DNA from 3 places in the Micromonospora chokoriensis genome. Region 2 is predicted to be linked to each of the others. Evidence: riboswitches for the same ligand, from Rfam matches in the RefSeq annotation. Region 2 holds a riboswitch; each other region holds the start of a gene.
The links. A riboswitch is a leader RNA that binds a small molecule or an ion and turns the genes downstream of it on or off. The one in region 2 is predicted to bind cobalamin.
Positions count from the first base shown of each region.

Region 1: another riboswitch for cobalamin. It lies ahead of GA0070612_RS23945 (CbtB domain-containing protein); the one in region 2 lies ahead of GA0070612_RS16500 (acyl-CoA thioesterase).
Region 3: another riboswitch for cobalamin. It lies ahead of GA0070612_RS23905 (ribonucleoside-diphosphate reductase subunit alpha); the one in region 2 lies ahead of GA0070612_RS16500 (acyl-CoA thioesterase).

Region 1 is NZ_LT607409.1:5,147,679-5,155,256, reverse strand. Features, by position in the region: gene GA0070612_RS23960 (GH92 family glycosyl hydrolase) at 1-3,739, shown strand, start outside; gene GA0070612_RS23955 (histidine phosphatase family protein) at 3,881-4,468, opposite strand; gene GA0070612_RS23950 (CbtA family protein) at 4,465-5,238, opposite strand; gene GA0070612_RS23945 (CbtB domain-containing protein) at 5,229-5,432, opposite strand; cobalamin riboswitch at 5,468-5,612, opposite strand; gene GA0070612_RS23940 (amidohydrolase family protein) at 5,879-6,757, shown strand; gene GA0070612_RS23935 (ABC transporter permease) at 7,267-7,578, shown strand, end outside.
Region 2 is NZ_LT607409.1:3,499,675-3,505,049, forward strand. Features, by position in the region: gene GA0070612_RS16495 (recombinase family protein) at 1-598, opposite strand, end outside; cobalamin riboswitch at 917-1,133, shown strand; gene GA0070612_RS16500 (acyl-CoA thioesterase) at 1,329-1,775, shown strand; gene GA0070612_RS16505 (LysE family translocator) at 1,779-2,405, shown strand; gene GA0070612_RS16510 (ABC transporter substrate-binding protein) at 2,461-3,381, shown strand; gene metE (5-methyltetrahydropteroyltriglutamate--homocysteine S-methyltransferase) at 3,468-5,375, opposite strand, start outside.
Region 3 is NZ_LT607409.1:5,136,415-5,143,992, reverse strand. Features, by position in the region: gene GA0070612_RS23915 (FadR/GntR family transcriptional regulator) at 1-697, opposite strand, end outside; gene GA0070612_RS23910 (enolase C-terminal domain-like protein) at 705-2,099, opposite strand; cobalamin riboswitch at 2,733-2,948, shown strand; gene GA0070612_RS23905 (ribonucleoside-diphosphate reductase subunit alpha) at 3,142-5,490, shown strand; gene GA0070612_RS23900 (ribonucleotide-diphosphate reductase subunit beta) at 5,550-6,545, shown strand; gene GA0070612_RS23895 (MerR family transcriptional regulator) at 6,542-7,456, opposite strand; gene eno (phosphopyruvate hydratase) at 7,576-7,578, shown strand, end outside.

The sequences.
Region 1 (7,578 bases), 1.6 Mb from region 2:
CCGCAACCTCGACCTGGAGGTCACCGGCAAGAGCTTCGACCAGGTGCACGCCGCCGCGACGGCAGCGTGGAAAGACCGGCTCGGCCGGGTCGAGGTGCGTGGCGCCAACGAGTCGCAGCTCGTCACGATGTACTCCAACCTGTACCGGCTGAACCTCTACCCGAACTCGCAGTCGGAGAACACCGGTACCGCCGCCGCCCCGCGTTGGCAGTACGCGAGCCCGGTCTCCGCGCCCACCGGCGCGTCGACCCCCACCCAGACCGGCGCGAAGATCGTCGACGGGCAGATCTACGTCAACAACGGTTTCTGGGACACCTACCGCACCGTGTGGCCCGCCTACTCGCTGCTGTACCCGGACGTCGCCGCGAAGATCTCCGACGGGTTCGTCCAGCACTACCGTGACGGCGGCTGGATCGCTCGCTGGTCGTCTCCCGGCTACGCCGACCTGATGACCGGCACCAGCGCCAACGTGGCTCTGGCCCAGGCGTACCTCACCGGGGTCGAGCTGCCCGACCCGCTCGCGGCGTACGACGCGGCGGTGAAGGACGCGACCGTCGCCTCCGGGCGCAGCGAGGTCGGCCGCAAGGGCATCGAGACCTCCCTGTTCCTCGGCTACACGCCCACCTCCACGCACGAGTCGGTGTCCTGGGCGTTGGAAGGCTTCATCAACGACTACGGCATCGGCAACATGGGCGCGGCCCTCGCCAAGGACCCGGCCACGCCGAAGGCGGAGCGCACCCGGCTCAAGGAGGAGTCGCGCTACTTCCTGGAGCGTGCGCGCAACTACGTCCACCTGTTCGACCCGAAGACGAAGCTCTTCCAGGGCCGCGACGGCGCCGGTAACTTCCTCGCCGGCGACCCGCTGGACTGGGGTGGCGTCTACACCGAGACCAACGGGTGGAACTTCGCCTTCACCGCCCAGCAGGACGGGCAGGGCCTCGCCAACCTGTACGGCGGGCAGCAGGCGCTGCGCGACAAGCTCGACACGTTCTTCGCCACCCCGGAGAGCGCCGACCGCCCCGGCGGGTACGGCGGCATCATCCACGAGATGATCGAGGCACGCGCGGTGCGGATGGGTCAGCTCGGCATGAGCAACCAGCCGTCGCACCACATCCCGTACATGTACAACTTCGCCGGCGCCCCGGCCAAGACACAGGCGGCGGTACGCGAGATCCTGCGCCGTCTCTACGTCGGCAGCGAGATCGGCCAGGGCTACCTGGGCGACGAGGACAACGGCGAGATGTCGGCGTGGTACGTCCTCAGCTCGCTGGGCATCTACCCGTTGCAGGCCGGCTCGGCCGAGTGGACCATCGGTTCGCCGCAGTTCACCAGGATGACGGTGCGTCGCCCGACCGGCGACATCGTCGTCAACGCGCCGGCCAACAGCACGCGCAACATCTACGTGCAGGACGTCAAGGTCAACGGCAAGAAGCAGCGCGGCCTGTCGGTGGACGTGACCACGCTCGCCAAGGGCGGCACCATCGACTTCCAGATGGGACCCAACCCGTCGTCCTGGGGCAGCGGCAAGAAGGACGCACCGCCGTCGCTGACCAAGGGCGAGGACGCGCCGAAGCCGTTGCAGGACACCACCGGCCCAGGTCTGGGCACCGCGACCGCCACCGGCGGGCAGGACGCGGCGAAGCTGTTCGACGACTCGTCGACCACACAGCTGACCTTCACCTCGGCGACGCCGCAGGTCACCTGGACCAACCGCGGTGGCAAGCAGAAGCCGACGTACTACACGGTGACGTCCGGGGCGGCTGCGGGCGACCCGGCGGACTGGCGGTTGCAGGGCTCCAACGACGGCATCACCTGGACCACTCTGGACACCCGCACCGACCAGGTGTTCCGGTGGCGCAACCAGACCCGTCCGTACCCGATCGACAAGCCGGGCCGGTTCGCGCAGTTCCGGCTCGCCGTGACGAAGACCGTCGGCGCCGCGCAGACCAACCTCGCCGAGATCGAGCTGCTCGCCGGTGGGGACGTCAGCATCGGTGGCGGCGACATCACGGTGACCCCCGCGGGCAGCGCGCACGCCACCTCCGGTGTGCCCGTCTCGGTGCCGCTGGCGTCCGTCACCGGCGGCACCGCCGACGGTTACCGGGCCACCATCGACTGGGGTGACGGCACGCCGGTCACCGAGGGCACCCTGACGCTCAGCTCGCGGGCCGTCTACAGCGTCGGTGGGTCGCACACCTACGCCACGCCGGGTTACCACCAGGCCAGCGTCACGGTGACCGACGGCGAGAACCAGACCTCCGCGACGGTCGGCGTCGAGGTGGCGTACGCCCCGACGTCCGGCCTCACCGCCGCCTTCGACACCGTCTGCGTCGGTGACGAAGGGGTCCTCGCGGCCGACTGCGACGCCAAGTCGTGGGCGTACTCGCGGGCCGCCCTGACGGCGGGCGGCGCGGTCCAGGGTCAGCGGCAGCAGGTCCCGGGAACGGCACTGCGGTTCACCCTGCCGGTGATCCCGCCCGGGCAGCCGGACAACGCCACGGGCAACGGCGCGACTGTCGTTCTCGACCTGCCGGCCGACGCCCGGAGCATCTCCTTCATCGGCGCCGGTACGCAGGGCAACCAGAGCACCACCGGCACCGCGACGTTCAGCGACGGCAGCACCGCCGGCATCCCGATCCAGTTCAGCGACTGGACGCTGGGCGGCAACGCCAACGGCACCCCGTCCTACGGCAACGTCGTCGTCGCCAAGACGGCGTACCGACTGCACGGCACCAGCCGGGACGGCGCCCAGCCGTTCCTGTTCGCCACCGCGCCGTACCAGATCCCGGCGGGCAAGACGCTGGTGTCGGTGACCCTGCCGACGCAGACCGGCGACCCCCGCTCGGCGGGCCGGATCCACGTGTTCGCCGTCGCCAACGACGGCACGTCGGCCCCCGCGCTGACCACCGACGCGCCGAAGGACCAGACGGTGAACGCCGGGCAGGCCCTCACGGCGAGCCTCGGTTCGGTGACCGGCGGCGTTCCCGGCACGACGGGCTACCGCGCCCGCGTCCAGTGGGGTGACGGCACGGCTCCGCAGGACGTCACGATCGACGCGTCCGGTGCCATGACCGGGCAGCACACCTACTCCCGCGAGGGCACCTACACGGTGCACGTCACCGCGTGGGACACGGTGTCCAGCAGCACCAAGGCGTTCACCGTCACCGTCGCGAGGGGCGGATCGCAGCCGGCGATCGCGCTGTCCTCGGCGGGCAGCGTCACGACCGGCGGCGCGATCACCGTCGACGGCAGCGGGTTCGCCGCCGGCGAGCAGGTGACCGTCAGCATCGGCACCGACCCGGCCCGGACCACGAAGGTCGCGGCCTCCGCGAAGGGAACCGTGCGCGTCTCGGTTCCGACGTCCGAGGGCGCGCAGCCCGGCCGGTACGCGGTCACCGCGACCGGCGCGTCCTCCCGTACGCCGGCCACGGCCACCGTCCAGGTGACCGAGCAGGCGCAGGCGCGGACCTACCAGCCGAGGGCGGTGCTGTTGACGGCCTCGGGGCCGCGCGCGACGGCGATCACCGTCGACGGTTCCGGGTTCGTGCCGAACGAGGTGGTCACGATCACCTTCGGCAACGGCGTCGCGGTCACCACCGTGCGCGCGAACGGTGACGGTGTCATCTCGGGCGCGACGGTGAGCGTTCCGGGAGCGGCGAAGCCCGGGGCGACAAGCGTCACCCTGACCGGCGAGACGTCGGCCATGACGGTGTCCCGACCGTTCACCGTCACCGGCTAGGACGGAGTCGACGCGTAGGGCGGGCCGTCCTCACGGCCCGCCCTACGCGGGGCGGAACTGACCGCCGCCGTGCCGTACCGTCGGCCGCGATGGCCGGAACACGTGCTCGTCGCGTCCGGTCAGTGAGGTGGCAGCACGATCTCAATCCACCCGGGGCGCGCCCAGCCGAAGGTGCCACCGCGCCCCACGGCCGGTGAGCCGGACGATCGCCAACGGCTCCACGTCCACCTGCCGGTACGCCGCCAACGGCAGGTCCAGGGCGTGCACGACCGCAATCCGGATGACCAGCGGGTGCGCGATCACGGTGATCCGCCGGTCGGCGCCTCGTTGTCCGTCCAACCAGCGACCGACCCGGTCCCGCACCGCGGCGACGGACTCACCGCCGTGCGGTGCGGACTCCGGTTCGGACATCCACTCGTGCAGCGCCTGCGGCTGCTCGACGGCGATCTCCTCGAAAGACCGCCCGGTCCAGTCGCCGTGGTCACAGTCCGCCAACGCCACCTCGACGGTGGGCAGCAGACCGAGTGCGCCGGCGGTAGCGGTGGCCGCCACGCCGGGACTGGACACGCAGGCATCGGGGACGCCCAGGTGTCCCCGTCGGGCCTGGGCCAGGGCGAGGGCGGCACGCAGGCCGCCCTCGTCCAGGCCGTCGTCCGGTCCGCCGAAGCGGGCCCGACGTAGGGCGGTGGTGTGCGCGTGGGCGACCAGCCGGAGGCTGGTCGCGGTCATGTGCCCGCAGGCGCGGCGGCGACCCGGCGACGTCGGTCGTGGTGCATCAGGGCCGCGAACAGCAGGCCGATCCCGGTCCACAGCACCACCTGGGTGCCGAGGGAGGCCAGCCGGAAGTCCCACAACAGCGTCGCGGGGAAGTCGGCGGGGACCTCCTGGAACGACGGAAGCACCACGTAGGCGACCACGGTGACCAGCAGGAATCCGCCGACGGCCGCAGCGACGCGCTGCCACAGCGGTGCCTGCGCGCCGACCGATCGGTAGCCCAGCGAGCCCGCCCACACCGCCACCAGACCGAGCACCACCATCAGCAGGTAGGTGACGGTGCGTTGGTTGATGGTGGCCGGATCGCCGACCGCCGGCGGGTTCGCCGGGTACTTGAGGAACGGCACGACCACCGCGCCGAGCAGCGCCGCGCCGGCCAGCAGCAGGCCCGACCGTCCGTCGTCGTAGGCCCGCCGTCGGCGCGCCAGCAGGACGTACGCCGTGGCCAGCAGGCCGCCCATCGCGGCACCGAACAGGCCGGTGGCCAGGAACAGGCCGCCGCGCTGACCGTTACGGCTGACCAGGGCATCCTCGTGGTCGTGCGCACCGAAGGCCGGCTCGGCGTGCGCCGACGCCGCCTCCTCGATGGCGATGGCCGCGTCGACGTGCGGCTCACCGGCGACATAGGCGAACGTCCCGGCGAGCAGACCGGCGATCAGGCCGGCGAGCAGGCCGCGGACGAGGACGGTGACGAACGGGGGAGTGGTGGTGGCCGTCAGTGGCACGGAACACCCAGCAGGTGCCGGCCGTCGTGCATCAGCTCGTGCAGGTACATGCCACTGCGCGACACCGCGCCCTGGTCGAAGGCGACGAGGTAGGCCAGCAACGCGAGCGCGGTGACGGTGGCCAACACCGTCCACAGCAGACGCGTGGTGCCAGCGGGATTCACCAACGGCTGGCTGGACGTGGAACTGGACATGTGATCACGAACCTCCCCGGGGATGACGCGTCCCCATCGCAAGGCTGCGGACGACCGAGCGTCCTGGCTCGCGGTCCCTCTGAAGGTGGGGGAACCGCTCACAGTGGCGCGACCGCGCCGGAATCACACCGGCTTCCCTCGCGTCGCCGCAGATAGTGGGTCGACGGTATCGGTGCCACCTCAGGCGGTCAACCCGGTCCCCGGGCAGCGCCCCCGGCTCGCCGACGTACGGGTACCGGCACATCGTCACTTCGGCCAGGCGACGGTATTCGCCCGGTCGGAGTGTCGCGGAGTTCCGGCTGGTACGCGCGTTCCGCGGCCGGCGGCCGGTCTGTTACCGCTAACATGGTCACCCTGCCAGATCGGTCGACGGCACCGGGCCGAGCCGGAGGTCCGACCAGTGGTGGAGCGGGGTGGGTGGACGTGAGCGCGCCGGGACGGGTCCGATGACGACCGGTGCGGGCGTGCGGGAGTCGGGGATCGTCGACGCGCACCATCACCTCTGGGTTCGCGCCCGGCACCCGCAGCCCTGGATCGACCCGCACACCATGGCCGCGATCGACGACGACTTCACCCCGGTCGATCTCGGCCCGGCCACCCGGGTCGCCGGAGTCACCCGGACCGTCGTCGTGCAGTCCGTCGCCGCCCGGTCGGAGACGCCGGAGCTGTTGGGGATCGCGGCGGACGACCCGCTCATCGCCGGGGTCGTCGGGTGGGTCGACCTCACCGCCGACGATGTCGTCGGGCGCCTGGAGCGACTCCGGGCGGCGCGGGGCGGCGAGCGGCTCGTCGGGATCCGCCATCTGGTCCAGTCCGAGCCGGATCCGGCCTATCTCGACCGTCCCGACGTGCGCAGGGGTGTCGCTGCGGTCGGTGCTGCCGGCCTCGCCTTCGACCTGCTCGTACGCCATCACCAGTTGCCGGCGGCCACCCGGCTCGTCCGTGACCTGCCCCAGGTCCGGTTCGTCCTGGACCACCTCGGTAAGCCGCCACTCGGGAGCGGTGGCCTCGGCGACTGGCCCCGTGACCTGCGGACGCTCGCCGCCGAACCCAACACGACGGCGAAGCTCTCCGGCCTGGTGACCGAGGTGAGCGGCAGCTCATGGACGGTGGCGGACCTGCGGCCGGCCGTCGAGCACGCACTGGAGGTGTTCGGGCCGGGCCGGCTGATGTTCGGCTCGGACTGGCCGGTGTGTCTGCTGGCCACCTCGTACACCCGCTGGGTCAGGGTCCTCGGCGACCTGCTGGAGCCGCTGACCGACGGCGAGCGCGCGGCGATCTGGCGACAGACGGCCAGTCGGGAGTACCGGCTCGCGGCGTCCTGACCCGCTTGGGGGCCGTCGGTTGACCAGCCGGGAGTTCGGCGGAGAAAGAGATGCCCTCGACCGCCACCGGGCATAGCATGTTATCGATAACATGCTCGCGATGGTCCGCCGGATCGAGCCGGAGGGCCACCCTAGGGTGCGGGGTGCGCATGGTCGTCGGGGCCGGACCTGGCAGTCCAGTGTGGACATTCGCGCCCAGAGCACCCTCGCCGACCCTCGACGGGCGTCGCCGCGCCGCTCGGCCGCACTTGTGCCGATTTGATCAGACGTATGCGCGGGGCGGTCCGGGTAACGATGTCAAAACATGGTTGTAAGACCTTGGCAATCCACGGGGGTGCATGGCATGGTAACGGCTGATCAAGGGAAACATCTGACCTATCGTGACGGTGCGGCAGGTCGACACCCGGCTCTCCCCTGCGCGGGGAGGCTCGGTCGCTCATAGGTGCTCGGCGCGACGGCGGGTCCTTCCGTCGAGCGCCGGCCCCACGATGGGGAGGTCAGGTCCGACGATGAGTACCGCCGAGGCATCCGCCGGCACGCAGCGCGGCGACATCGCCGACTGGCTCCGGGAACGGGTCTCCCACGCCGTCTCCGAGTTCACCGCCGCCACCGCGTTGGTCGTCCTGTTCGTCGCGCTGACCTTCGCGAGTCCCTACTTCCTGACGGCGGACAACCTCTTCAACATCGGGGCCCAGACGGCGGTGATCGCCATCATCGCCACCGCGCAGACGATGGTCATCATCACCAAGGGCATCGATCTCTCCGTCGGGTCGGTGGCCGCGCTCGCCGGCGTGCTGGGAGCGATGACCGTCCGCGACCTC
Region 2 (5,375 bases):
CGGCGAGCCGCTGCTCGAAGATCCACCGGACGTGGGGTGCGGTGGCAGGGTCGGGCTCCAAGCGGTGCAGGCGTCGTCCCCAGGCGGCGTGGGCGCGGTTCGGATGAGGGCCGGCGTCGGCGAGCCGGTAGCCGTAGGGTGGCCGGCCGCCGAGGTGTCGGCCCTGCAACTCTGCCTGAGCGCGCATGGCCGCGGTGGTGCGATGCCGGGCTCGGGACACCTCCCGGTGGGAGTGCACACCGAGTAGGTCCAGTAGCGCCATCTGTCGGGGGTTGTCGAAGTCCACCGGCCCGTAGGTTTCTGGTAGCCACAACTGCACGCCGTGGCTGAGCAAGGTCGGAGTCAACTGCTCAAGCTGCTGGCCGTGGAAGGCGCGCTCGTACTCACCGACGACGATCGCGTCGAACCCGCGTGCCGAGCCCATCAGGGCGTCGAGCAGCCGTGACGCCTGCGGCCGGTCCGGCCAGGGCACCCGGCGGGAGACGCCCTCGTCGAAGAACTCCACCACGATTCGGCCATGACCGGCGACCAAGTCCTCGGCAAAGTTGCGCTGCCACCGGCACGACGAGGCCCGATCCTGGAAGTGGACGGTGGACATCCGTCCGTAGAACGCGAACCGCAGTCCATCCGCAGCCCGGGTAAACCGTTGTGGCCGTAGCTTCCGCTGCCCGACGGCCCAGGATGAAAGGGTGCTCCGTTCGGGTTCTGTCATCGTCCTCGTCGCCATAGGACCTCCACGATCGGGAGATGCTTGCGGGGAGGTATGAGTGTTGTTCGTATAAGCCTGCGGCAGGCGGACAGGGTGTCCGGCTCGCGCGGATGGGCTAGACCTCCTACCCTCCCAGGTTGATCGTCGAGTGGTTCAATCCGTTAATGCCCGGGAGTCCCGGCATCTGAGCAGGTCATCCACACGGGCTATGCTTCGGGCGGCGCTGGTTCGCTCGGTCACGAGGTGGCTGGGCGTCGTAAGAGGGAACCCGGTGGGAATCCGGGGCTGCCCCGCAGCGGTGAGTGGGAACGACCGCCGTCATCAGCACTGGGCCAGTGGCCTGGGAAGCGACGGCCAGTAGGGGACCGGCGTGCAGCCGGTCGGGCCCGCGAGTCCGAAGACCTGCCAGTGCTGCGTACACAACCGTGTGCGCTGCCGTCGGCCTCGCGGGTGGGCTGAGCGGGTGACGCGCCGGGAGGTGTGCGCCGGTGTGTCCTCGTCAGCGCGCGCCCGTGGTCCGGCGGTGTGGTTTCCCGAGGGACGGACTACCGCTGTGCACGACACCACCACGATCGCCGGCCGAGCGCCGTCTGCGTCACACCTGACCCTGTCGCAGATCATGGACCAGCACCACACCAACCTGATGGGTACGGTCCACGGCGGCCGGATCCTCAACCTCATCGACTCCGTCGCCGGGGTGGTCGCCGCCCGCCATTCCGATGGGCCTGCGGTGACCGCCGCGATCGACGAGACGGCGTTCCTGCGGGCGGTGCGGGTCGGCGACGTCGTGCACGTCGACGCCCGGATCACCTGGGCCGGCCGCAGCTCGATGGAGGTGGCGGTCAAAGTGACCGCCGACCGGTGGGACCGGGCGGTGCCGCCCACCGACGTGGCAACCGCCCACCTGGTCATGGTCGCCATCGACGACAACGGTCAGCCCCGCGCGGTGCCGCCGCTGCTGCCGGAGACCGATGGGGACCGGCGGCGGTACCGCGAGGCGGAGATCCGCCGCGAGCACCGGTTGGCGCTGCGGCGGGCGCTGCTCGACGGCGCCGAGGAGGGCTGAGCGGTGCTCGGACTCTCCGTTGCGACGCTGGTCGGCTACCTCGCCGCGATCGTCGTCCTCATGGTGACGCCCGGTCCGGACATGATGTTCGTTCTGGCCAACGCCGCCCGTTACGGCACCCGCGCCGGGGTGGTGGCCGCGCTCGGCGTCGCCACCGGGGAGGCGGTGCACATCGCGGCGGTCGTCTGCGGACTCGCCACGGTGATCGCCGCCTCGCCGGTGTTGTTCACCGTGATTCGCTGGGTCGGTGCGGCGTACCTGATCATCCTCGGCGTGCGGGCACTGCGCGGCGCCGGCGCTGCGCCTTCCGGGAGGCCGGAGCAGGGTGGCAGCTCCGGGCGGGCCTTCCTGCGCGGACTGGTGACCAATCTCCTCAATCCCAAGATGATCCTGTTCAGCGTGGCGTTTCTGCCTCAGTTCGTCGATCCGGCACAGGGCAACGCGACCGCTCAACTGGTGCTTCTCGGTGCGGTCTTCGTCGTGGTGCAACTCGCCGTCGATATCGCCCTGGGCGCCGGTGTCGGGCGACTCGGCGCTCGCATGACTGACGGTCGCTTCTCGCGGCGCGTCAACAGGATCTGCGCGGCGGCGTTCGTCGCGCTCGGGGTACGCCTCGCGCTCGGGTCGTAGCGAGGGCCGGTGACCGCCGCCGTAGTCCGGCTCGCGAGGTGGACGTGGCGTGGTCATGCCTGGTAGGCAGGCGGGTGTGCGCATCGTCTCCCTGCTGCCGGCGGCCACGGACATCGTGGCCATGCTCGGCCTGACCGGGCATCTGGTCGGCCGCACGCACGAGTGTGACTGGCCGCCGGGAGACCTGGCCGATGTCCCGACGGTGACGGGGACGTCTCTGCCCGAGGCGTTGACGAGCCGGGAGATCTCGGCGGCGACCGCTGGCGGCGCGCACCGTGGGTCGTCGTTGTACCAGCTCGACGTCACGATGCTGGAAGACCTGAAGCCGGATCTGATCCTGACCCAGGACCTGTGCGACGTGTGTGCGGTCTCCTATGCGCGGGTCAACGACGCGGTGCGGCTGATCGATCTCGATACCAGGGTGGTGTCCCTGGAGGCGAGGACGATCAGCGGGATCCTGGACACGGTCGACGCCGTGGCCGCTTTGACCGACACCAGGGGCAGGGCGGCGGAGATCCGGGCGGACGCCGAACGTCGACTCGCTGCGTTGCCCGGCCCGTCGTCCGACGCGCCGACGGTGCTGTTCGTCGAGTGGCTCGACCCGTTGATGCCGGGTGGGCACTGGGTGCCCGAGCAGATAGCTGCCGCAGGCGGGCGTTCGTTGCTGCTCGGTCCGGGGGCGCACAGCACCCCACACCTGTGGTCGGTCGTTGCCGACCTGGCTCCGGACGTGGTGGTGTTCGGGCCGTGCGGGTTCACACCTGAACGGACCATCGACGAGTTGTCGGTAGCGGCCGGGCAACCGGGCTGGGCTGACCTGCCTGCGGTGCGTCAGGGGCAGGTGTGGGTGGTCGATGGGCCCGCCTACTTCAACCGCCCCGGCCCGAGGGTTGTCGACGGCGCGGAGATCCTCGCCGCCATCCTCGCAGGCCGCCCGGATTCCCGCGCTCGGCAGGTTTCCGTCGGCGCAGGTTGACGAGCCCGTGCGGCCGATGCGGGCATCGGATGCGCGTTCTCGCAAACCACGGTGGGGCGGCAGCGTGCCGCCGCCCCACCGCGCGCTCAGATGAGCGTGCTGCGGATCTCGGCGGCGCCGCTGACCAGGCGGGCCAGGGCCTGCTCGACCTCCGGGTAGCCGCGAGTCTTCAGGCCGCAGTCGGGGTTGACCCAGAGCCTTTCGGCGGGCACCGCGGCGACGGCGCGGCGTAGCGCGTCGTTGACCTCCGCCTGTTCCGGTACGCGGGGTGAGTGGATGTCGTACACCCCGGGGCCGACTCCCCGGTGGTAGCCGGTGGTGCGCAGGTCGTCGAGGATCTCCATCTTCGAGCGCGACGCCTCGATGCTGGTGACGTCGGCGTCGAGGGCGTCGATCGCGGGAAGGATCTCGCCAAACTCGGAGTAGCACAGGTGGGTGTGGATCTGGGTGGCGTCGGCGATTCCGCTGGTGGCGAGCCGGAACGCCCCGACCGCCCAGTCCAGGTAGGCGCGCTGCTCGTCCTGGCGCAGTGGCAGTGTCTCCCGTAGGGCGGGTTCGTCGACCTGGATGATGCGGATGCCGGCGGCCTCCAGGTCGCGGGCCTCGTCGCGTAGCGCGAGAGCGACCTGGTTGGCGGTGTCGGCGAGGGGTTGGTCGGTGCGGACGAACGACCAGGCCAGGATCGTCACCGGTCCGGTGAGCATGCCCTTGACCGGTCGGTTCGTCAGCGACTGCGCGTAGGTGGACCAGGCGACGGTCATCGGCCCGGTCCGGGTGACGTCGCCGTAGATGATCGGTGGGCGTACGCACCGGGAGCCGTACGACTGCACCCACCCGTTCACCGTGGCGGCGAACCCGTCGAGCTGCTCACCGAAGTACTGCACCATGTCGTTGCGTTCCGGCTCGCCGTGCACCAGCACGTCCAGCCCGAGTCGTTCCTGCACGGCGATGACGTGAGCGACCTCGGCGCGCATCCGCTCGGCGTAGCCGCTGTCATCGAGCCGACCGGCCCGGTGCGCCGCACGGGCCTGCCGCAGCTCCGAGGTCTGGGGGAAGGATCCGATGGTGGTGGTGGGCAGGGGTGGAAGGTTCAGTCGGGCCTGCTGGCTGGCGGCCCGCTGCGCGTACGGCCCGCGCCGTAGGTGCTCGGGACGCAGCGCGTCGAGCCGGGCCCGCACTCCGTCGTTGCGCCAGGCCGCCGGGGTCGCGGGCGAGGCAGGGGGCAGGGCGCCGACGCCGTCGCGCAGGGCGCGTCCGAGAGCGACCACCTCGTCGACCTTCTGCCGGGCGAACGCGAGCCGTGCACGGAGGTCCTGGTCCAGGTCAGGTTCGGCGGCGAGGTCCACCGGTACGTGCAGCAGGGAGCACGAGGTCGACACCGAGACGTGGTCGGCCAGGCCGGTCAGCGCGGCGCCGGTCGCGGCCGCGGAGCGCAGGTCGGTGCGCCAGATGTTGCGCCCGTCGATCAGTCCCGCGACGATCGTCTTGCCGTGCAGCGGGCCGGCGGCGGCGAGCCGGTTCAGGTTGCTTGGCCCGGCGACGAGGTCGATGCCGACCGCTTCGACCGGGGTGCCCAGCAGTGCCGGCAACGCGTCGCCGAGGTCACCGAAGTACGACGCGACGAACAACCGCGGCCGGTGCTTCAGCAGGCCGAGCCGGCGGTACGCGGCGCGCAGCGCGGCGATCTCCTGCGAGGTGCGGTCGGCGGCGTACGCGGGCTCGTCGAGCTGAACCCATTCGACCCCGGCACCGGCCAAGACGCCGAGGATGTCCTCGTAGACAGCGATCAGGTCGTCGAGCCGGTCGAAGGGCCGAAACCCTTCTGGGGCGTCGTCGGTGGCCTTGGACAGCAGGAGGTAGGTCGCCGGCCCGACCAGCACCGGCCTGGTGGTGACGCCGAGCGCCTTCGCCTCGCCGTACTCCCGCACCGCCTTGTCCGTCCGAGCGGTGAACGCTGTGCCCGGGCCGACCTCGGGCACCAGGTAGTGGTAGTT
Region 3 (7,578 bases), 1.6 Mb from region 2:
CGTCCCCGTCGTCGGGCAACCCGTGCAACGACTCCTCCACACCGATCAGGTGGTTGGCCATCCGGGTGCGGGCCCGCTCCGGGTCACGCGCCACGAGGGCCTTGAGGATCGCCACGTGTTCGTCATGGGTACGCCGGTCCGCGCCCTCCTCGTGCAGGCTCCGCCAGAGCCGCCCGCGGATGGTGCGACCGGCGAACGCCTCGATGAGCCCGACGAGCACCGGATTGTCGGCGTGCACGGCGATGATCCGGTGGAAGGCGATGTCGATTTCGAGGATGCGTTCGTGGTCCTGCGGTGACTGGCCGACCATCCGGGCCGCCTCGTCGAGGAGCTCCCCGGCCTGGGCGAGTGCCTCGTCGGTGATCCTGGTGGCGGCCAACCGGGCTGCCTCGCACTCCAGCAGCCGCCGGACGGTGTGGATGTGCCGAGGGTCGTCCTGACCCTGGAAGTCCACCACGAAGCCCATCGGGGCCAGCAGTTGCGGCGCGTCGAGGTTGGTGACGTAGGTGCCGTCACCCTGGCGGATGTTGACGATGCCGAGGATCGACAGCGCCGACATCCCCTCGCGCAGCGAGCCGCGCGAGACGCCGAGGGACTCGGCGAGGTCCTTCTCGATCGGCAGGCGGTCCCCGGGCTTGAACTTCCCGTCCAGGATCATCCGCTTGATGCCGTTCACCACTTCGTCAGTGCGTGACATGGTCCCCCTAGCGGCCAGCGGATGTGGCCGTCCCACCCGCGATCACGTACGGCTCCGGAGATGACACGGTAGTCGGGTCCGCCGCCGCCCAGTAGTGGCCGTCGGGAAAGCGGTAGAGCGCGATCGACTCGGGACGCATCCGGGTGGAGTAGCCGGGCTGGTCGGGCAGCACGTAGCCGCTGCCCGAGCCGGTGTCGCGGATGACGCACGGGTCGGTGAAGTGCTCGTGCAGGTGGTCGACGAACTCGGTGACCCGGTTGGTGAGGTCTCCCGAGACCGCGACGTAGTCGAGCACCGACACGTGCTGGACCATCTCGCACAGCCCGACGCCGCCGGCGTGCGGGCAGACCGGTACGTCGAACTTCGCGGCGAGGAGCAGCACGGCGACGATCTCGTTGATGCTGGCCAGTCGACCGGTGTCCAACTGGCAGAAGTCGATGGCCCCGGCCTGGAACAGCTGCTTGAACATCACCCGGTTGTGGCAGTGTTCGCCGGTGGCGACGCCGATCGGGGCGACGGCCCGGCGGACGGCCGCGTGGCCGAGGATGTCGTCGGGGCTGGTCGGCTCCTCGATCCACAGCGGTGTGAACGGGGCGAGGGCGGTGACCCACTCGATGGCCTGGCCGACGTCCCACACCTGGTTGGCGTCGATCATCAGGTTGCGGTCCGGGCCCAGGATCTCCCGGGCGATCGCGCATCGGCGGATGTCGTCGTCGAGGTTGGCGCCCACCTTGAGCTTGACGTAGCCGTAGCCGCTGTCGACGGCTTCCTGGCACAGCCGGCGCAGCTTGTCGTCGCCGTAGCCGAGCCAGCCGGCCGAGGTGGTGTAGGCGGGGTAGCCGGTGCGGTCCAGCTCGGCGAGGCGCTCGGCCTTCGTGCTCTCCTTGGCGCGCAGGATGGCCAGTGCCTCGTCGCGGGTCAGCGCGTCGGACAGGTAGCGCAGGTCCGCGATGTCGACGAGCTGTTCGGGGGTCATGTCCACCAGGAGCCGCCACAGCGGCTTGGCGGCGAGGCGGGCCACCAGGTCCCACGAGGCGTTCAGCACGGCCGCGAGCGACAGGTGGACGACGCCCTTCTCGGGCCCGAGCCACCGCAACTGCGAGTCGGAGGTGAGGAGGCGGTAGACCGCCCCCATGTCGGCCGCCATCGCCGCCACGTCCATGCCCACGAGGAGCTGTGCCTGGTGGACCGCCGCGGCGGCGACGATGTCGTTGCCGCGACCGATGGTGAAGGTCAGTCCGTGGCCCGCGAGCGGCGCGCCCACGCTGTCGGTGCCGTCGGTGTGCAGGACGACGTAGGCCGCCGAATAGTCGCCGTCCTTGTTCATGGCGTCTGACCCGTCAGCGGTCAGGGAGGTGGGGAAGCGGACGTCCTCGACGGTGACAGCAGTGATCTGCGGCATGCGCTCCTCGCCCGACTAGGCAAAAGATCAGATGATCATTCGGAGTATACGGAGGCTGGTTCAGGCACGTCAACGACGTCGATCACCCGACCGAGGCAGACATCCAATGTTTCTGATCGATATCGGTCTTCTGGTGAGAGATGCTTGCCGCCTGGCGTGTGCGGACGCCGAGCGACCGCCGCAGCGGTGGAGATGTCCCGCCGGAGCGGCCCGCGTTCGCGTACGGGCGCTGATGTCGAACCCCAAACCGCTGGTGGTGGTCGCGTGCTGTGCGAAGTGGAGCCCCGGCCCGCAGGGTGGGTCGAATGCCGGACGGCGGTGCGCGGGTCGGAGCGAGGGTCCGGGTCAGTGGCGCACCGAGGGTTGTGAAGATTGGATGTTCACCCTGACTACTGATATCGACAACGAAGTATGAGCAACGTTCCTTACATCTGGATCCTGCATACATCGCATCTTTGTGGAGCGTTGCCGGCTGTCCCGCTGCCGTGTCGCGCCGCTGACCGCCGCTTCCCACAGGCGTCGGCCGCCCGGGTCGGGTGGCCGGGGGTGCGGTCGGGTGACGGTCGTCACCGCCTCCGCCGCCGACACGCCCACACCGACATGTGGGGTGTGACAACCGCCGGGTCCCTATATATGGTGTCGAGCGCAGCTGGTTCGACCGCTCACCCAGGGCGGTCGAGGCAAGAGGGAACCCGGTGGAAATCCGGGACTGTCCCGCAGCGGTGAGTGGGAACGACAGCCGTCATCAGCACTGGGCCACGTTCGGCCTGGGAAGCGACGGCCAGTAGGAGACCGGCGAGCCCGGTCGCGCCCACGAGTCCGAAGACCTGCCAGCGCGCCGCGTACCCGCACCCGGGTGTGCGGCGGTCCGAGGCCGCGTGGGACGGCTGACGCCACCTGATCCCACGCCGCCCCGGCGTGGCGTCCGTCGGTGTCTGTCTCCGCGCGTTCGGACCTCCAGGTCTCGAACTCCGAGGAGCGAGTGGTGACAGTCACCCAGGTAGTCCCGGCCAGCACCGACGCGGCACTGCGGCGGACGCCGATGCAGGTCCGCAAGCGCGACGGCGCGACCGAACCCGTGGACGTGAACAAGATCGTCCGAGCGGTGGAGCGGTGGGCCGACGACCTGACCGACGTCGACCCGATGCGCGTCGCCACCCGCACGATCAGCGGCCTGTACGACGGCGCGACGACAGCGGAACTGGACCGGCTGTCCATCCAGACCGCGGCCGAGATGATCGGTGAGGAGCCGCAGTACTCCCGCCTCGCCGCGCGGCTGCTGGCCGGCTACGTCGACAAGGAGGTACGCCGGCAGGGCATCACCTCGTTCAGCGCGGCGATCCGGGTCGGCCACGCCGAGGGTCTGATCGGGGACGACACCGCCGCGTTCGTCGCCGCACACGCCACGACCCTCGATGCCGCCGTCGACCCGGACGGCGACCGCCGGTTCGAGTACTTCGGCCTGCGCACCGTCTACGACCGCTACCTGCTGCGCCACCCCACCAGCCGGCTGGTGCTGGAGACCCCGCAGTACTGGCTGCTGCGGGTGGCCTGTGGTCTGTCCCGCACGCCGGACGAGGCGGTCGGCTTCTACCGGTTGATGTCCAGCCTGGCGTACCTGCCCAGCTCACCGACGCTGTTCAACTCCGGGACCCGGCACACCCAGATGTCCTCCTGCTACCTGGTCGACTCCCCGCTGGACGAGTTGGACTCGATCTACGCCCGGTACGCCCAGGTCGCCAACCTGTCGAAGTTCGCCGGTGGCATCGGCATCGCGTACTCCCGGGTCCGCTCCCGGGGAGCGCTGATCCGCGGCACGAACGGGCAGTCCAACGGGATCGTGCCGTGGCTGCGCACCCTGGACGCGAGCGTCGCGGCGGTCAACCAGGGCGGCCGGCGCAAGGGCGCCGCCTGCGTCTACCTGGAGCCGTGGCACCCGGACATCGAGGAGTTCCTGCACCTGCGGGACAACACCGGCGAGGACGCCCGCCGCACCCACAACCTCAACCTGGCCAACTGGATCCCGGACGAGTTCATGCGCCGGGTCGAGGCCGACGAGATGTGGTCGCTGTTCGACCCGCACGAGGTGCCCGAGCTGCCCGACCTGTGGGGGGAGCGGTTCGACGCCGCGTACCGAAAGGCCGAGGCGCAGGGCCGCTACGTGCGGCAGGTTCCGGCGCGGGAGCTGTACGGGACGATGATGCGCACCCTGGCCCAGACCGGCAACGGGTGGATGACCTTCAAGGACGCGTCGAACCGGCTGTGCAACCAGACCGCCGAGGACGGCAACGTGGTGCACCTGTCCAACCTCTGCACCGAGATCGTCGAGGTGTCCAGCGACACCGAGACCGCCGTGTGCAACCTCGGCTCGGTGAACCTCGCCGCCCACCTCACCGACGGCGACATCGACTGGGAGCGGCTGCGCGCCACGGTGCGTACCGCGGTGACCTTCCTCGACCGGGTCATCGACATCAACTACTACCCGACCACGCAGGCGGCGGCGAGCAACCCCCGCTGGCGGCCGGTCGGGCTCGGGCTGATGGGCCTGCAGGACGTCTTCTTCGCACTGCGGCTGCCGTTCGACTCGCCCACCGCGCGGGAGCTGTCCACCCGGGTCAGCGAGGAGCTGTACCTGACCGCGCTGGAGACCTCCGCCGACCTGGCCCGACAGTACGGCGCGCACCCGTCGTACCCGCAGACGCGGGCCGCGCGGGGCCAGTTGCAGCCCGACCTGTGGGGTGTCGAGGGTACGCAGACCGCACGCTGGGACGCCCTGCGGGAGCAGGTCGCGGCGCACGGGCTGCGCAACTCGCTGCTGGTGGCCGTCGCCCCGACCGCCACCATCGCCTCGATCGCCGGTTGCTACGAGTGCATCGAGCCGCAGGTGTCGAACCTGTTCAAGCGCGAGACGTTGTCGGGGGAGTTCCTCCAGGTCAACACCGCCCTGGTCCGCGAGCTGAAAGCCCGCGGTCTGTGGACCGACCGGATCCGGTCGGCGATCAAGCGGGCCGAGGGGTCGGTGCAGGACATCGCCGAGCTGCCGGCCGGCGTCCGGGAGTTGTTCCGCACCGCGTGGGAGCTGCCGCAGCGGGCGCTGATCGACCTGGCCGCCGCCCGGGCCCCGTTCATCGACCAGTCCCAGTCGCTGAACCTGTTCCTGGCCGCGCCAACCATCGGCAAGCTCTCCTCGATGTACCTGTACGCCTGGAAGGCCGGCCTGAAGACCACCTACTACCTGCGCTCGCGCCCCGCGACGCGGATCCAGCAGGCCACCGTCAGCGCCGTCGCGCCCGTGGCCGTCGCACCCGTGGCTCTCGCGCCCGTCGCCCTCGACGCGGAGGCGCTGGCCTGCTCGCTGGAGAACCCCGAGTCGTGCGAGGCCTGCCAGTGACGCCCGCCGCCACCACCGACGCCACCGACGCCCGCACCACCGACACGAGGACCACGCACATGCTGCTCGACCCCGGGATGGACCTCACCCTGCGTCCGATGCGCTACCCGCACTTCTTCGACCGCTTCCGCGACGCCATCCGCAACACCTGGACGGTCGAGGAGGTCGACCTGCACGCCGACCTCACCGACCTGGACAAGCTGTCCCCGGCCGAGCGGCACCTGGTCAGCCGTCTGGTGGCGTTCTTCGCCACCGGCGACACGATCGTCGCGAACAACCTGGTGCTCAACCTGTACCAGCACGTGAACAGCCCGGAGGGTCGCCTCTATCTGTCCCGGCAACTGTTCGAGGAGGCGGTGCACGTCCAGTTCTACCTCAACCTGCTCGACACGTACGTGCCGGACGAGACCGAGCGGTTCGAGGCCTTCGCCGCGATCGAGAACATCCCCTCGATCCGTCGCAAGGCCGAGTTCTGCTTCCGCTGGATCGACTCCCTGGGCGACCTTCGGGAGCTGCGCTCGCGCGAGGACCGGCGGGCGTTCCTGCTCAACCTGATCTGCTTCGCCGCCTGCATCGAGGGGCTGTTCTTCTACGGCGCGTTCGCGTACGTCTACTTCCTGCGCTCCCGTGGCCTGCTGCACGGTCTCGCCTCCGGCACCAACTGGGTGTTCCGCGACGAGAGCATGCACATGGCGTTCGCGTTCGACGTCGTGGACACCGTTCGCACCGAGGAGCCGGACCTGTTCGACGACGACCTCGCCGAGCAGGTCCGGCAGATGCTCACCGAGGCCGTCGAGTGCGAGGTGCAGTTCGCCGAGGACCTGGTGGGCCAGGGTGTGCCCGGCCTGACGTTGGCCGACATGCGGGAGTACCTCCAGCACGTCGCCGACCGCCGACTCGCCCAGCTCGGCATCGCCCCGCACTACGGGTCGAGCAACCCGTTCGCCTTCATGGAGTTGCAGGACGTGCAGGAGCTGTCCAACTTCTTCGAGCGGCGGGTGTCGGCGTACCAGGTCGGGGTGACCGGCACCGTCGCCTTCGACGACGACTTCTAGGCGGCAACCGATCCGGGGGCCTGGCGTCGCTTGGTGAGCCACCGCATCACGTCCAGGGGGTGCGACGCCGGGTCCGGAATCGGGTGGAAGACGTGTTCCACCACGCCGTCGGCGATGATCAGGGTCAGCCGCTCGTAGAGCGTCATGTCACCGGCGGTGCGGGTCGGCAGGCGCAGCGCGTCGGCCAGGGTCAGCCTCGGGTCGGGGATCAGCGGGTAGGGCAGCCGTAACCGGTACGCCAGTTCCCGCTGGTACCCGGTCGACTGCGCGGACAGTCCGTACACCCGGGCGGCACCGGCCGCGCGAATCTCCGCGTGGTGGTCACGGAACCAGGCGGCCTGCTCGGTGCTGCCCCGGGCGCCGTGGACCTCCAGCAGCCCGTTGGGCAGGTCGACGCCCGGCCGCCCGGTCAGTGGGTACACGAAGATGACGGTGCGTCCGACGCCGAGCGCGCCCAGGTCGACCGGGCGGCCGTCGGTGCCGTAGAAGGACGACGACGGCAGGCTGGTGCCGACCAGCGCGGCGGGGTCGCCCCCGACCTCACCACCGCCGGGTACGACCTGGGTCGCCGCCGCGTCCAGGCGTGCGTCCAGGGCGTCGCGCTGGGCGGTCAGCCTGCCGATCCGCTCCTGCAGGGTGGTGATGGTGCTGCGGTACGTCGCCACCGCCGCCGCGCACACGTCGGCGTCGTCGGCGCCACCGGCGATCGACTCGACGAATGGCCGGGTCTCCTCGACGGTGAGGCCGAGCGCCATCAGCTCGCGGATCTGCGCCACCAGCCGCACCGCGATCGGGTCGTACTCGCGGTAGCCGTTGCCGAGCCGCCGGGGCACGACCAGCCCCGCCGACTCGTAGTACCGCAGTGCCCGGACCGTCGTCCCGGTCCGTCGTGCCAGCTCACCCACCCGCATCCCGCGACCCTAAACCCGCACCCTGGGGTACGGGTCAACGTGTCCATCGTCGCGGTGCCAGGACCGCCGTTTCCTGCCAGTCTGTCGGCGAAAGGCAGTGTGACCAGGGAGTGTGTGTGATG